2 regions of the Methylobacterium sp. 88A genome follow, and region 2 is predicted to be linked to the other one. Evidence: predicted binding sites of a transcription regulator. Region 2 holds the regulator's gene; the other holds the start of a gene.
What was found. The regulator PhoB, encoded in region 2, activates phosphate uptake and scavenging genes when phosphate is short. The targets are predictions, from matches to a motif close to TGTCATNNANCTGTCAT.
Positions count from the first base shown of each region.

Region 1 (4,418 bases), 3.3 Mb from region 2:
CCCGGTAGGGACGGGCGAGGTCGGGCTCGCTGCGGCGCAGCTTGAACAGGGCCGCCATGCTCATCCCGTACATCACCAGCGCGCCGAACACCGCCATGGTGACGATGCTCGCGGTGAGGGACTGGCCCGCGATCTCGATGAGGTTGTCGCTGTAGATGGCGGCGATGCCGACGAGTCCGCCGGCCACCGTCGCCACGTGCGGGGTCTGGAAGCGGGGGTGCACCTTGGCGAGGAAACCGGGCAGGTAGCCGGCGCGGCCGAGGGCGAAGATCTGGCGCGAATAGCCCATGATGATGCCGTGGAACGACGCCACGAGGCCGAACAGGCCGAGCCAGACCAGCATGTGCAGCCAGCCGCTCGACTCGCCCACCACCGTCTTCATCGCCTGGGGCAGCGGGTCGTTGAGGTTGCTAAGGGTGCGCCAGTCACCCGAGCCGCCGGCGAAGATCATCACGCCGAAGGCGAGGACGGTGAGCGTCAGGACGCCCGTGATGTAGGCGATGGGGATCGTGCGCTTGGGGTCCTTGGCCTCTTCCGCCGCCATGGCGACGCCCTCGATGGCGAGGAAGAACCAGATGGCGAACGGAATGGCCGCGAACATGCCGCCGATTGCGGCGAGGCTGAATGTGGATTCACCGGCCCAGCCATGGGCGGCGAAATTGGAGAAGCTGAAGGCCGGGGCGACGACGCCCATGAAGACCAGCAATTCGGCCACCGCCAGGATGGTCACGAACAGTTCGAACGTGGCGGCGATCTGCACGCCGACGATGTTGAGGGTCATGAAGATCAGGTAGGCGCCCAAAGCCGCGTGTTTCGGGTCGAGCCCCGGAAACTGGACGTTGAGATAGGCCCCGATGGCCAGCGCTATGGCGGGGGGCGCGAAGACGAATTCGATCAACGTCGCATAGCCGGCGATGCAGCCGCCGATGGGTCCGAAGGCGCGCCGGCTATAGGCGAAGGGGCCGCCGGCCTGCGGGATGGCCGTGGTGAGCTCGGTGAAGCTGAAGATGAAGGCGACGTACATCGCGGCGATGAAGGTCGTCGTCACCAGGAAGCCGAGGGTTCCGGCGCTGGCCCAGCCATAGCTCCAGCCGAAATACTCGCCCGAGATCACGAGGCCGACGGCGATGCCCCAGAGATGGAAGGCGTTCAGGCCCTTATGCAGGCCGGTGGATTCGCTTTGCATGGTGGGTTCCCGTCATCGGCGAAGGCTGCCGTCGGGAATGGCCAAGCAAGAGTTTTGCCGCAAGAGAAATAGGGCGTGTGAAGCCCGTATCCGGCCTCACGCCGCCGTGGCGCGGGTGCGCAGGCGGGGCGTCTCCTTGGGGCGGATGTCCATGGCGTTGCCGCGCCAGACGATGGCGCTCTGCATCCAGGCGCTCGCCCACATGACGGGGAGGATCGCGTCGCGCAGGAGGAAGGCAAGGAGGAGCCGGGGAGAGCGGTGCCACCCGGCGCGGGCGGCGAGCGCGTATTCGGCCCCGTACCAGAGCATGGCCATGGCGACGACGCCGATCAGGACCGGAGCGTCCGGGACCGCGAGAGCCGCGATGGCGAAGGGAAGCACCGCGCCCGAGCCGATCTCGGGCGCGAAGAAATGCGGGAATGTCACCCGGCGCAGGCGCGCCCAGCGCACCTGCCGCGACCAGACCTCGCGGAACGTCCGAAATCCGAGGGGCTGGTCGAAGGGCGCGGCCACGAGATGCACCCGCTTGCCCGCCGCGCGCACGAGCTTGGTCGCCGCCGCATCCTCGGCGATCTCGGCGGCGAGCGCCCGGATGCCGCCCCGCCCATCGAGGAACGGCTTGTGCCAGAGCATGCTCTTGCCCTGAGCAAAGCCGAGGCCGAGGCTCTCGCCGGTATATTGCCAACGCGCCTGGAGCGTATTGAGGAAGGCGCATTCCAGTTCGGCGAAGAAGCCGTGCGGCCTTGCGCCGATGGGCGTGGAGCAGACGAGGCCCGTATCCGGCCGCCACGAGGCTTGCAGCCGCTGCAGGTAGTCCGGCGGCATCAGGACGTTGGAATCGGCGAGCACCACCCAGTCGTGGCGGGCCGCCTCCCAGCCGCGCACGCAATTGTTGAGTTTGGGATTGTCGCTGATCCGCTCGTCGCCGACGATGAGCCGCGCCGGCACCGCCGGATGGGCCGCCATCAGGCGGTGCAAGAGCGGGACGATGGGATCGCGGCCATCGGCGACGCAGAAGATCAGCTCGTAATCCGGGTGGGCGAGATGGAAGCCGCGCTCCAGCATCTCCTCGCTGAACGCTTCGAGACCGCAGACCGGGCGCACGAGGGAGATCGGCGCGGCGCTGGGAAAGCTCGGCGTGCCGCGGTTGCGGCCGATGCGCCATGCGGCGATGGCGATGCTGAGACAATTGACCAGGGTCAGCGCGGCACAGAGCGAGAGCGCGACGATCGCGCCGGTCTCGATGCTGCCGATCATGCCGTGCTCCCTCCGGGCATCCGCCGCCTGACGGAACCAGCCCCTGCCCGAGGCCGTAACAGGCAGGCTGTTTCAGTCGTATGACAGCAATGCGGAGTCGATCGGCTCCTCGTCGCAGGGAAGGGGCCGGTGTGACCGAGACGTGGCAGATCGCCGAGGCGACATGATTCCACCCATCGTCGTCCACCCCGCCTATCAGGCCGTCCTGCCGGACGGGCACCGGTTCCCGATGCGGAAATACGGTCGCCTCGCCGAAACGCTCACGGCGCTCGGGCTCGCTCCCGCCGGTTTCGTCAGACCCGAACCGGCCGACGCGGCCCTCCTGAAGCGCGCGCACCGCTCGAATTACGTCGATGCGGTCCTGTCCTGTTCGGTCTCGCGGGAGGTCGAGCGCGAGATCGGCCTTCCGGTGGACGAGAGCGTCGTCGCCCGCTCCTGTGCCTCCGCGGGCGGCACCCTCGCGGCGGCGCGGCTCGCGCTGGTCCATGGCCTCGCCGGCAGCGCCGCCGGCGGCAGCCACCATGCGCGGCGGGAGACCGGCGCGGGCTTCTGCGTGTTCAACGACGTCGCGGTCGCCGCCCTGGCGCTCCAGGACGAGGGCACGATCCGCCGGGCGCTGGTAGTGGATTGCGACGTGCATCAGGGCGACGGCACCGCCGATTGCCTCGCCGGCTCGCCGGATCTGTACACCTTCTCGATCCATGCCGAGAAGAACTATCCGACGCGCAAGATCCCCGGCGACCTTGATGTGGGCCTCGTCGATGGCGTCGACGACGCGGCCTACGCCGCCGTCCTCGGCGCGCATCTGCCGGGCCTCCTCGACGGGCTCTCGCCGGACATCGTGTTCTACAATGCCGGGGTCGATCCGCACGTGGACGACAGGCTCGGGCGCTTGGCCCTCACCGATGCGGGCCTCGCCGCACGGGATCGCTTCGTCGTGGGAGAAGCGCGCCGGCGCCGCATTCCCCTCGTGGCGGTGATCGGCGGCGGCTATGCCACCGATATCGACGCCCTGGCCGCCCGCCACGCCCTCGTCTTCCAGGCCATGGCCGCCCTCGCGTGAAGCCGCTCAGGGCGTCCCGCACGCTTCCGGCGGGATCTCGCCTTCGGTCACGCAGCGTGCCACCTTTTCGAGACCGTCGAAGAGCCGCTCCAACTGCGCGCCCTCCATGGAATGGAAGCCCAGCGTCCGGGAGATCAGCAGCCCCAGCGTCGAGAAAACCAATGCCGCACCGATTCCCGGACAGGTCTCGATCTTTTCCAGGGCGGCGAGCCGCTCGCTGAGGAAGGCGTTGAATCCGGCGAAGGCCTCGGGATTCTCCGCCGAGGCCAGGAGGAAGGCCCGCGGGAACCCCTCTTCCTCCGCATAGACCTGCCTCGCATGGGCGATCAGCGCGAGGGGGAGGGCCGAGGGGCCCGGCACCTGCTCCGCTTCGAGCTTGGCAATGCCCTCCTTGACCTCCTTCAGCTTGCGCTCGGCCATGGCCGTGATGAGCGCTTCCTTCGAGGAGAAATGGTGGAGGACCCCGCCCTTGCTTAAGCCCGCCTCCGCCGCCACCGCGTCGATGGTCAGGGTGCGCGTGCCCGCGCGACGGATCAGGCTTTCGGCCGCATCGAGGATGACGCTCGGCCGATCCTCCCGCCGTGTGCGCGGCTTCGCCATGTTCACACCCTAAAAACCGTCTGGACGGTCGGTAAGATAACCGATAGACAGGCGCTTCGATAGAGCTTTTGCGGGATGGGGTCACAGTGTCTGGTCCGACCATGTCCATTCGACGGTACCGAGGCGCCCGGACGGTGGCCTGCCTTGGCTTCGCCGCCCTGGCCTGCTTCCCGGCGCAGGCGAAGGACGAAACCGCCCAACCCGGCCCGACGCCTTCGAAAAAGAGCCTCGCCACGGTCCGCACGGCGAAGGCCGAGCGCAGCACCATCGCGGCCGATCTCGTCTTCACCGGCGACATCCAGGCCCAGTCGC
Region 1 is NZ_AQVT01000001.1:3,551,945-3,556,362, reverse strand. It holds gene eat (ethanolamine permease) at 1-1,186, opposite strand, end outside; gene A3OM_RS0117000 (ceramide glucosyltransferase) at 1,283-2,443, opposite strand; gene A3OM_RS0116995 (histone deacetylase) at 2,607-3,506, shown strand; gene A3OM_RS0116990 (TetR/AcrR family transcriptional regulator) at 3,513-4,106, opposite strand; gene A3OM_RS0116985 (efflux RND transporter periplasmic adaptor subunit) at 4,208-4,418, shown strand, end outside.
Region 1: A3OM_RS0117000 (ceramide glucosyltransferase) is a predicted target of PhoB. The motif match lies at 2,513-2,529, and genes of this name have one in related genera.

Region 2 (4,418 bases):
CGGCGGCGTGGCGCTGGCCATCATCGCCACCCCGGTGATCGTGCGCACCACCGAGGACATGCTCCGCCTCGTGCCCTCGACGCTCCGCGAGGCCGGCGCGGCTTTGGGCGCACCGCCCTCCGTCGTCATCAAGAGCATCACCTGGCGCGGTGCCAGCGCCGGTATCGTCACCGGCATCATCCTGGCGCTCGCCCGCATCGCCGGCGAGACCGCGCCGCTGCTCTTCACCGCGCTCAACAACAACAGCTGGTTCTCGCCCAACCTGATGGGCGGCATCCCGAACCTTCCGGTGATGATCTACCAGTTCGCCCTCTCGCCCTACTCGAACTGGCAGCAGCTCGCCTGGGCCGGCGCCCTCCTCATCACCGCCACGATCCTCGCCCTCTCGATCGTGGCCCGCTTCGTCATCAAGAGCGAGCGGGCGCGCTGACCCCGCGCCCCCGTCCCATCCAGCCCTCGACAAGGACACGCACCCGATGAACGCCGCTCCCGCGATCACGCAAGCTCAGCTGACCGGCCGCCACAAGGCCGACGAGCAGGCCCCCGTGCGCATCGCCGTGAAGGACCTGAACTTCTATTACGGTTCCTTCCACGGCCTGAAGTCGGTCAACCTCAACTTCCACGACCGGCAGGTCACCGCGCTGATCGGCCCGTCCGGCTGCGGGAAGTCGACCCTCCTGCGCACCTTCAACCGGATCTACAGCCTCTACCCCGAGCAGCGCGCCGAGGGGCAGATCCTCCTCGACGGCCAGAACGTCCTCGACGCCAAGGTCGATCTCAACGAGCTGCGCTCGCGCATCGGCATGGTGTTCCAGAAGCCGACGCCGTTCCCGATGTCGATCTACGACAACGTCGCCTTCGGCCTGCGCCTCTACGAGAAGCTGCCCAAGGCCGATCTCGACGTCCGCGTCGAGGAATCCCTGCGCAAGGCCGCCCTGTGGGACGAGGTGAAGGACAAGCTCAAGCAGTCCGGCATGGGCCTGTCGGGCGGCCAGCAGCAGCGCCTCTGCATCGCCCGCACCGTGGCCCAGCGTCCCGAGGTGATCCTGTTCGACGAGCCGACCTCGGCCCTCGACCCGATCTCCACGGGCCGCATCGAGGAACTGATCGAGCAGCTGCGCTCCGAGTTCACGATCGTCATCGTCACGCACAACATGCAGCAGGCGGCACGCATCTCGCAGTTCACGGCGTTCATGTATCTCGGCGAGCTGGTGGAGTTCGGCCCCACCACGCGGATCTTCATGAACCCCGAGAAGCGCCAGACCCAGGACTACATCACCGGCCGCTTCGGCTGAGCCCGCCGGGGCCGCGTTCCGCGGCACCGGACCCGATCCCGATCCTACGCGATGCAGGCCGCCCGAGGCGGCCTCGGTCGAGGAGTGCGAGCATGCCCAACCACATCGTCAGTTCCTACGACACGGAACTGGAAAACCTGCGCCGCTCGATTTCCGAGATGGGCGGGATCGCCGAGAAGATGATGACCGATTCCGGCAACGCCCTGGTGCGCCGGGACGTGCCCCTGGCCCAGGCGGTGATCGGCGCCGACAAGCGCCTCGACGCCCTCCAGCACGAGATCGAGGAGCGGGCGATCCTGCTCATCGCCAAGCGTCAGCCCCTCGCCATCGACCTGCGCGAGACGGTCTCGGCCATCCGCGTCTCGAACGATCTCGAGCGGATCGGCGACCTCTCCAAGAACGTCGCCAAGCGCGTGGTGGCCATCGCCGAGCAGATCCAGCCGCAGAAGATCGTCATCGCCGTCCAGCACATGGGCGACCTGGTGCAGGAGCAGCTGAAGGACGTCCTCGACGCCTATGCGAGCCAGGACGTGAAGGCCGCCCTCGACGTCTGGGAGCGTGACGACGCCATCGACGCGCTCTACAACTCGCTCTTCCGCGAATTGCTGACCTACATGATGGAAGACCCGCGCAACATCTCGTTCTGCACGCACCTGCTGTTCTGCGCCAAGAACATCGAGCGGATCGGCGACCACACCACCAACATCGCCGAGACGATCCACTACCTCGTCACCGGCACGAACGAACTGGCCGAACAGGATCGCCCGAAGAACGACGCATCGAACTACGCCACCGTGTCGTTGCCCGCCAGCGCCTGACCGTCCCTCCGGTCGGGCCATTCCGGCACGATCGTCGCGCGGCCGTCCCGTGCGTGACGGGACGGCCGCCCTCACCCTGAAAACACCCGCATGAGTACGCGCATCCTGATCGTCGAGGACGAGGAGGCCCTCACCCTTCTCCTCCGCTACAACCTCGAGGCGGAGGGCTTCGTCGTCGACACCGCCGCCCGCGGCGACGAGGCCGATCTGCGCCTTCAGGAGCAGGTGCCCGACCTCGTCCTCCTCGACTGGATGATGCCCGGTCTCTCCGGCATCGAGCTCTGCCGCCGCATCCGCGCCCGGCGCGAGACCGAGCGGCTGCCGGTCATCATGCTGACGGCGCGCGGCGAGGAGGGCGACCGCATCCGCGGCCTCGGCACCGGCGCCGACGATTACATCGTCAAGCCGTTCTCGGTGCCGGAACTGCTCGCCCGGGTCCGCGCGCTCCTGCGCCGGGCCAAGCCGAGCCACGTGGCGGACCTGCTCATCGCCGGCAATATCGAACTCGACCGCGTCAGCCACCGCATCCGCCGCCAGGGCCGCGAGATCCATCTCGGCCCCACCGAGTTCAAGCTCCTCGAATTCCTGATGCAGAGCCCCGGCCGGGTATTCTCGCGCGAGCAGCTCCTCGACGGGGTCTGGGGCCACGACGTCTATATCGACGAGCGCACGGTGGACGTGCATGTGGGCCGCCTGCGCAAGGCCATCAACCGCCCGCGCCAAAGCGACCCGATCCGCACCGTGCGCGGCTCCGGCTATTCCTTCGACGAGATGTTCTCGACGGACGAGTGAGAGCGGGTCCGGCTTCGCGCCGCTCCGCCTGGAACGAGCGCCCGGATCTCGACGACGGGAGGTCGCCGCGGCTGCGGGCTGCCACCGGGCAACGAGGCCGGGAGTTCGACCCCGGAACTCTTTACGGGCCGCTTCGGCATGATCTCGGGGGCACCATGGGGCCTGAACGTCCGAGCAGCCCTGGCCGAATGAGTCTCATTCGGCCAGGGCGTGTCGGGACGCTTACGCCAGCAGGAAATCGAGGTGCGTCAGCGTCGCCTTATCGTGGTTGTCGATGATGGCGAACTGGACCGCCTTGGCCGTGGTGCCGCTGCCATCGGCGTCGTAGGACAGGGCACCGGTGTCGCGATTGTAGAGGATGCGGTCGTCCGCATCGATCTTCGCGCCGGCCACACCCAGGTCCTTGAACGCCGCCGCGAGGTCATCGGCCGAGAGCGCCGCGAAGATGCTCTTCGAGAACTGGATCGTGTCGATCCCGGCCGAGAAATCGGTGATGTGGTCGATATTGGTCGCGCCGAGCTTCGTGCTGAACACGAAGGTATCCTCGCCCGCCAGACCCGTCAGCGTATCCGCCCCGAGGCCACCGTCGAGATGGTTGGCGCCGGCATTGCCCTTGAGCACGTTGACGAGCGTGTTGCCGGTGGCGTTGAGGGATCCGGTCCCGGTGAGCGTCAGGTTCTCCACGTGGGACCCCCCTAGCGAGAAGGACACCGACGCCTTGACGAGGTCGATGCCGGTGCCGTCGCTCCCCTCCACGGCTTTGTCGCGAATGTTGTCGACGATGTAGGTGTCGGAGCCGGCACCGCCGATCATCGTGTCCGCGCCCGTCTTACCGTCGAGGACGTTGACGCCGGCATTGCCCCTGAGGACGTTGTCGAGCGAGTTGCCGGTGGCGCTGAGATTCCCGGTGCCGGTCAGCGTCAGGTGTTCCACGTAGGAACCCCCGAGCGAGAAGGACACGGATGCCTTGACGAGGTCGGTGTCACCGCCGCCGCTCACTTCGACGGCTTTGTCGCCGATATTGTCGACGATGTAGGTGTCCGATCCCGCGCCGCCGGCCATGATGTCGGCGCCGGCCTTGCCGTCGAGGAGGTTGGCGGCGGCATTGCCGGTGAGAGTGTTGGCGAGAGCGTTGCCGGTGCCGTTGAGTGCAGCCGTGCCGACTAGCGTGAGGTTTTCGACGTTGGCCGCCAAGGTCAAGCTGATGGACGAGCGGACGGCGTCGATGCCGCGATCGGCCGCCTCGACGACAACGTCGCCGGCATTGTCGACGACATAGGTATCATTCCCCGCATACCCGGTCATCGTGTCGGCGCCGCCCTTGCCATCGAGGAGGTTGGCGCCGTTGTTGCCGACAAGCGCCTGAGCGAACTCGTTGCCGGTGAGGTTCATCGCGCCCGTGCCCGTCGCTTTCGCCGTGGCCAGGGTCTCGATCGCCTGTCCGGCGGCGAGGACGTAGCTGACGCTCGTCTTGACGGTGTCCTGCCCGGCATCCTTCGCTTCGAAGACGCGA
Region 2 is NZ_AQVT01000001.1:295,001-299,418, forward strand. It holds gene pstA (phosphate ABC transporter permease PstA) at 1-430, shown strand, start outside; gene pstB (phosphate ABC transporter ATP-binding protein PstB) at 477-1,295, shown strand; gene phoU (phosphate signaling complex protein PhoU) at 1,388-2,113, shown strand; gene phoB (phosphate regulon transcriptional regulator PhoB) at 2,204-2,905, shown strand; gene A3OM_RS23350 (calcium-binding protein) at 3,128-4,418, opposite strand, start outside.